Regions from separate parts of the Companilactobacillus sp. FL22-3 genome, predicted to be linked through region 1. Evidence: predicted binding sites of a transcription regulator. Region 1 holds the regulator's gene; the other holds the start of a gene.
What was found. Region 1 encodes Rex, which represses fermentation and respiration genes when NADH is low (regulators of the CRP and FNR family bind a similar motif). Its sites were predicted from a motif close to TTGTGAANTANTTCACAA; they were not measured.
Positions count from the first base shown of each region.

Region 2: ACYT32_RS01680 (TrmB family transcriptional regulator) is a predicted target of Rex. The motif match lies at 2,089-2,106, and genes of this name have one in related genera.

Region 1 is NZ_JBTYYZ010000009.1:69,877-73,706, reverse strand. It holds gene ACYT32_RS09250 (ABC-F family ATP-binding cassette domain-containing protein) at 1-1,456, opposite strand, end outside; gene ACYT32_RS09245 (redox-sensing transcriptional repressor Rex) at 1,593-2,243, shown strand; gene manA (mannose-6-phosphate isomerase, class I) at 2,265-3,233, shown strand; gene ACYT32_RS09235 (cation:dicarboxylate symporter family transporter) at 3,482-3,830, shown strand, end outside.
Region 2 is NZ_JBTYYZ010000001.1:349,226-353,055, forward strand. It holds gene ACYT32_RS01670 (ornithine cyclodeaminase family protein) at 1-310, opposite strand, end outside; gene ACYT32_RS01675 (sulfite exporter TauE/SafE family protein) at 307-1,191, opposite strand; gene ACYT32_RS01680 (TrmB family transcriptional regulator) at 1,203-2,015, opposite strand; gene ACYT32_RS01685 (acetate/propionate family kinase) at 2,255-3,439, opposite strand; gene ACYT32_RS01690 (ECF transporter S component) at 3,521-3,830, opposite strand, start outside.

The sequences.
Region 1 (3,830 bases):
AGGCATCTTCAAGCACTTCCTTGCTATCAATATCTAAGTGGTTAGTTGGCTCATCCATAATCAAGAAATTATTGTTTTCCATCGACAACTTAGTGAGCGTCAAACGTGCTTTTTCACCACCAGATAGTCCCGCGACAGGTTTCAAGACATCGTCGCCACTGAATAGAAAGGCACCTAATTTATTGCGGATAACTTGTTCATCGAGACGTGGGTATTGATCCCAGATTTCGTGCAACACGTCTTTTTTAGGATCTAGGCCCTTCAAATTTTGATCGTAGTAACCGACTTGAACGTTGGCGCCGAATTGGCTAGTACCCTTGATTAAAGGTATCTTATTCAAAATTGATTTGAGAAAAGTTGACTTGCCGATTCCGTTAGGACCAATGATACCAACTCGTTCACCTTTTTTTACATCCAGATTGATTGGCTCAGACATGATCTGATCATCATAGCCAATGGCTGCATCTTTAACCAAAAGCACGTCATTACCACTTTCTTTATCGATATTGAATGAGAAGTGGACTGAGCCTTGGTCACTGCCAGGTTTTTCCAAAACATCCATATGTTCCAACTTTTTACGACGACTTTGAGCCATCTTAGTAGTTGATGCACGAACGATATTTTTTTGAATGTACTCTTCGGCCTTCTTGATTTCAGCCTGTTGCTCTTCATAATGTTTCCAAGCAATGTCTTGATTCTTTTTCTTTTCTTGCAGGTAGAAACTATAATTGCCGGAATAGTGAGTTGAGGAATGCTGATTGATCTCGACGATCTCATTGGCGACCTTATCTAAGAAGTACTGGTCATGAGAGACGATGACTAGAGCACCTCGATAGCCCTTTAAATAATTTTCTAGCCATTCAACCGTGTTGATATCCAAATGGTTGGTCGGTTCATCCAAGAGTAAGATATCGTGGTGTTCCAAGAGCATTTTAGCCATCGCTAAACGTGACCTTTCACCACCAGAAAGCGTCGAGACTTTATTTTGCCAAACTTCTTCCTCAAAACCGAAGCCCTTTAGGACACTGCGGATTTCTGATTGATAACCGTAACCATTTTCTTGGCGAAAAGTATTTTGTAGTTGATCATATTGTTTTAAGATATCTTCGTAATCATCAGCATTAGGATCAGCTAATTTTTCTTCAAGTGCGTGCATCCTTTTTTCTTGTTCTTTGAGGTAGTCAAATACCTTTTCCAATTCTAAGAAAATTTGATTATCGCTGTTCAGACCTGAATCCTGTGCTAAATAGCCAATATTGGTGTCTTTTTTCAACGCAATATTGCCGCTGTTATAACTTTCTTGATCTGAAATGATCTTCAGCAAAGTAGATTTTCCAACGCCGTTACGTCCAACTAAACCGATTCGGCTATTGTCTTGGATTTCAAAACTGACATTGGAAAAAAGTTTTTTGGTACCAAAATTTTTCGTAATGTTCTGTGCTTGTAATAAAATCAAAATATAACTCCTTTATGTCTTCACAATTTTATCATTAATTAATAATTTGTGCCTTTATAGGTTTAACGTATTGCGTTTTTTTGGATTTTTATTTACTATAAATGTTAGTGAAATGACACACATATGGTGGTAAATTATGACAAAAACAACAGTTCCAAACGCAACAATAAAGCGTTTACCAATTTATTATCGTTACTTTCAATTTCTCAAGGATGAAGGCACAAAAAAAATCTCCTCTGGCGAATTATCAGAAGGGGTCAAGATAGATAGTGCTACAATTAGACGTGACTTCTCATATCTAGGTGCACTTGGGAAACGTGGCTACGGTTACGATGTAAACGATTTAGTGGCTTTCTTTAAGAAGCTCTTGAATCAAGATAAACGAACCAACGTCGCATTAGTGGGAGTTGGTAATTTAGGTAACGCCTTACTAAATTATAACTTTTCTCGGACTAATAATGTGCGAATTGCGGCAGCTTTTGATATCAATAAGGAAATTGTCGGTACAGTTAAGAGTGGCGTACCAGTTTACTATATTAGCGAACTGAAAGAACAACTTAACTTGCAACAGATCGATGTCTGCATTTTGACAGTTTCATCTAACGCTGCCCAAACGACCGCTGATCAGTTAGCCGAGGCTGGCGTTCGCGGTATCTTAAACTTTACACCGGTTATTATCAATGTACCAAGTAGTATCCGCGTTCATTATGTCGATTTGGCAAATGAATTGCAGACGTTGATCTTCTTCTTAGACCGTGATAAGTCAATGACAGAAGAAACAAATTAAAATCCTTTGGGGGGAATTATAATGAGTGAACCATTATTCTTGAAACCTGTCTTCCACGAAAAAATCTGGGGTGGCAGAAAATTAGCAACTAAGTTTGGCTATGATATTCCTGATGGCACGATTGGTGAATGTTGGGCAATTTCTGGACATCCACATGGTAGATCACAAGTCGAAAATGGCGAATTTGCTGGACAATATGTTGATGACCTTTGGAAAAATCACAGCGAATTATTTGGTAATCCAGAAGGCAAAGTTTTTCCTTTGTTAACTAAGATCTTAGATGCTGAAGCCAGTCTTTCAGTTCAAGTTCATCCAGACAATGCCTATGCAGCTGAGCATGAACATGAATTAGGTAAGACAGAATGCTGGTATATCATCGATGCTGAGCCTAATTCATATTTGATCTATGGTCACAATGCTAAGAATAAAGCTGAACTTGACCAAATGATCGAATCAGGCGATTGGGATCATCTTTTGAGAAAAGTCCCAGTTAAGGCGGGCGAATTCTACTATGTACCAAGTGGAACGGTTCATGCCTTAAATAAGGGGATCATGGTCTTAGAAACCCAACAAAGCAGTGATACAACATATCGTTTGTATGACTATGATCGGGTTGATAAGACTACTGGAAAGAAACGTGATCTACATATCAAACAATCTGAGGATACTATTACCGTGCCTCATAAAGATCCTCAACTTGATATTGAATCCAAACAAGTCGGCCAAAACAAGTTCACAACCTTTGTTCAACCACCAATTTCACCATTCTTCTCAGTTTATCACTGGGAGATCAAAGAACCTGTTGAGCTTCACCATCAAATTGGCAAATACACTTTGATCTCAGTTCTAAATGGTACTGGTAAGATTACAGTTGATGGCCAAGATTATGATTTGAAGAAGGGTATCCACTTGATTGTTCCAGCCACAGTTGATGCTTGGACTTTGTCAGGTGACTTGGATATCATCGCTTCAGAATCTGGCGAAAAGTAAACTCAATTTTAAGAAAAAAACTAAAAATCGTTCATCAATACAGAATAGCGGAAAAATAAATCCGTATATTCTGTATTTTTTTAATGAAAATTTAAGCAAAAGTAGAACTATCTTGGTAAAGACTATTTATTTAGTTCGTACATTTTAATAAAATAAAAAAATATTTAATTTGGAACCGTTAACAATTCCCCATTCTTTAAAAAGTCATCTATAATTAAAATTAAGATTTCAAAAAAGGGGACTTAAAATTGCAGAAACAACGATTTTTTCGAGTCAGTTTAGGGTGGCAAATTATTATTGGCCTGATCTTGGGAATTGTCTTAGGACAAATTTTTTATCAAAATAAAGCCGCCATTCAAGTAATGCAGAACATTGGGACTATGTTTATCTCAATGATTCAAATGATTGTTTTGCCAATTGTTATCTCCTGTTTGACCGTGGGTATTGCCAATATGGGCGATATCAAAAAATTAGGTCGGATCGGTTTAAAGACTTTAGTTTATTTTGAGATTATGACAACATTAGCGATCATTATTGGTATTTTAGTTGCTAATGTTACGCATCCTGGTACATATATTGATATTCACAGCCTAAAAG
Region 2 (3,830 bases), on a different contig from region 1:
CATCCAAAACAGCATTTACAATTCCAGTTGTTGCATCTAATACAATCATAGTTGCTGGAACACTTGGTAACTTCTTGCTAATATTTTCGGGATATACAGAAACAATTTTTTGACCTAAAGCTGGTTTATCACCACTAACATAACCAGGCATGTACAAACTTTGACCACTATGTTCAGCAATGTCAATGTTGGTTCGCAAAGGAATATTTGCTTTTCCCAATGAATATAAACTCAATGCTTCTTTATCTGCATCAATTGCGTCTCTCATTGTGAATACTTTCTTAATATCTGCTGCTGATAAATAAATCATTCTTTTACCTCCTCAACATTTTCCTTCTCATTTTTGTTCCCTAAATAAAGTGAAATTGCTGAGTATAATAAAACGGCTACAACAACCCACTGAATAATAGCCGTATTTAAACTCTTAACTAGAAAGACGGCAATTAGAACACCAATAATACCAAAAACAGAAAACATTGTAATTTTTCTTGAATAGTCATTTAATTTAATAAATTGCATACTACCAATAGATACTGAGAAAGTACAACCACCCATCATTATTGGGAAGGCAGCAACTGGATTCATCCCCATGGCATATACAGTTGCCATAGTTAATGCATATGATCCAATACCGATATTATTTAATGCTCCGAAAATAAACATCAGAACACCTGTCACAATGAGTTTCCAACCATATAACTCTGTTGCAGTTCCATTTGAAGGAATTAAACCAAACTTACCACCAAGAATTAAAGCAGTGGCTACCAGTAGACCCACTATAACAAAATTTCGAATAATTCTTTCAGAAAGCTTAACAACAAATCGAGGTCCAATATAAGCACCAATCACTTGGCAGATAATACAAACTAGTAATGTCTTAATACCAACAGATATGTTAGTAATATACGCTAAAGACATAACAAATACTGGAATAACACACTGTGTATTCAAGGTTCCTGGCAATTTTTTCATTGTAACCCATTTTGCTTTAGGATATAGAGCAGTGGAAATTGCAAAATCTGAAATTCCAAATGTTGAAAGAAAATAAATAAATATCTGTGAAATTGGTGTCCAAATATTATTGGCCGGTTCGGCTAAAACTTCACTTTTATGTTTCCATAAATCTTTACCAAGCATAAAAATATATGTAAAATTCACTACAATAATCGCACCTAATAGAAAATAGAGCATCTTGTTTTACCTCATTTTTCATCAAAATAGATATTGCGAACTCCTTCTAAATCTTTACCAAACACTTTTTTAGCTTCTGCATCCAAAAGTGACAACGTTCTTAAATTATAAGCATCATGTAATACATATTCCTGAGCTAAAAAAACCATTGAGCTATTTTTTGTCGTTACTACACCTGTATTAGTTGCCTTATTAGGTAGTTTCCCGTAAGTAACTTCATTTCCATCACTTACAATATTGATCCACCTGCCGCCATAATCCAAAGTTTTATCCGATTCAAAAAGATGCTTATAAAATCGATTAAATGGTAATGAATAACTATTGTGATTACTAAACAATATAACCACAAATTTATGTAACCGCTTTTCCGCATTTGACAATGCACTGATAATCTCAGGAGATAAGTCCTCTGAATAAATTTGGACAAATAATGATTTCTCAGCATTGTTTATTTGGTAAAGAACTTTTTCAAACACCTGCGCATATGAATCAATTAACCAAATTGACTCTGGTTTTGTGACAGTTCCTAAATCTTTTAATGAGACCTCGATATCATCTATATGTTCTTTACTATCATTCTTCAATTTACTAATTAATTCTTTCACAGGTAAAGACTTATAGAGTGGTGTTTCATCAGCAGATTTCAAAACTAAACCTTTATCCTCTAATGAAGATAACAAGTTATAAATTTTAGAACGTGGAATCCCTGATAATTTACTAATCTTATAACCTGTCGATGCGTCCATCTGTAACAGTGTTATATAGACCTTGGCTTCGTTATTTGTTATTCCAAAATTATTTAGTAAGTTAATTTCTCGATCCATTTTTGTACCTCTCAAGGATAGTAGCTACCATCTGTGACTACTATATAACCTCATATTAATTTTGTCTATTATTTTGTGATTTTTTTCTCTATATATTTCTCACAATATTTTAAATGTGCTTACTCCTATTTATGTTTTGGCCCATAAAATATCTATAAAAAAAACACCACCAAAATTATCCAGTAGTGTTTAAACCCAAATTTAAAATTAAATTTTTTAAAAATAAACTTTTAATCTAATTATTGTAAGGCTGCCACTTGGCGAACCATTGCTAATTCTTCATCAGTCGGAATCAATAATACTTTGATTGCTGAGTCAGGACCGCTAATCAAGCCTTCATTACCAGCTTCATTTAGCTCAGGGTCTAGCTTGATATTGAAGATTGATAATTCATCAATAATTTGTTGACGCAATTCTAAATTGTGCTCACCGATACCACCGGCAAAGACTAACGCATCAGCACCATGCAATTCGGTTAAATAGCTTCCAGCATACTTAACGATACGGTTGATAAAGATTTCGATTGCAAGTCTGGCCTGTGGATTCGTTTTTTCTTGAGCTTTTATCTCACGCATATCAGGTGAAATCCCTGAAACGCCTAACAATCCTGACTTTTGATTCAATAACATCATAATTTCATTAGGATCAGTTACTTTTAATTCCTGCATTAAATATGGAACTAAAGCTGGATCAAGATCTCCAGCCCGTGTTCCCATCGTCACGCCAGTCAATGGTGTAAAGCCCATTGAAGTATCAAAAGCCTTGCCATTCTTAACCGCTGCGAGTGAGGCTCCACTACCTAAATGCATAGTTACTAAATCCAATTGATTCTTATCTTTTTTCAACAGTTCAGAAGCTCTACCTGTGAGATAGCCATGAGAAATTCCATGCTCACCATAGCGCCGAATCTGATATTTCTGCGTAATTTCATAAGGCAAACTGTAGATAGCATTCTTTTCAGGTAAATCAGTGAAAAACTGACTGTCAAAAACGGCATACTGCTTTACGTTTGGCAAAGTCTTGGCCATCGTCTCAATTCCCTTAGCCTCCATTGGATTGTGCAAGGGAGCGAAATTACTTAGAGCCTTTATTTGTTTCAAAACTTCTGGCGTTACTTCTACCGCCGATTTGAAGACTTGTCCACCAGCTACCACACGATGTGCCACCGCTGTGATCTCATCTAAATCTTGGATTATTTCTAAACGTTGTAGCTCGTCAAATACCATCTGAGCCGCTTGTTCTTGGCCTAAATTATCGACCGTCGTTTGATACTTTTGATGATCGCCATACTTTATTGTAAAAATTGAACCTGGCATACTGATCCGTTCTACTAAACCGCTTGCCAAAACAGTCTCCGCAGGCATTTCAAACAACTGCCATTTTAACGAAGAACTTCCGGCATTGATGACTAATGTTTTTTGCATTGAAATCACACTCCTACATAATAGAATACCGAATTTTCTGAAAATATGCTGTTACTTTTACTTTATTTGCTATAAATCTACTTAATTGTCTAAAAATTTGTTAGATTTCAAAATAGCAGTTGAAATTGCCGGAGCTAAAATAATAGCAACGACCATTTCTGGTATTCCATTAGTACCAACGATTACGAGCAGAACTTTATTCAAAAGATCTGTTTGAGTGGCATAAGCTTGGGCCATCGCACTGGCATACATTACTCGCATCAGTCCCAAAACAAGGATGGTATTCGTCAAGGAACCTACGGCAGAGGCGACTGCCATTCCCAAAACCTTTTTGGTCGTATGCTTCTTAAACCACAAGTAAATTAATCCCGCTAATAGTCCCACCATAATT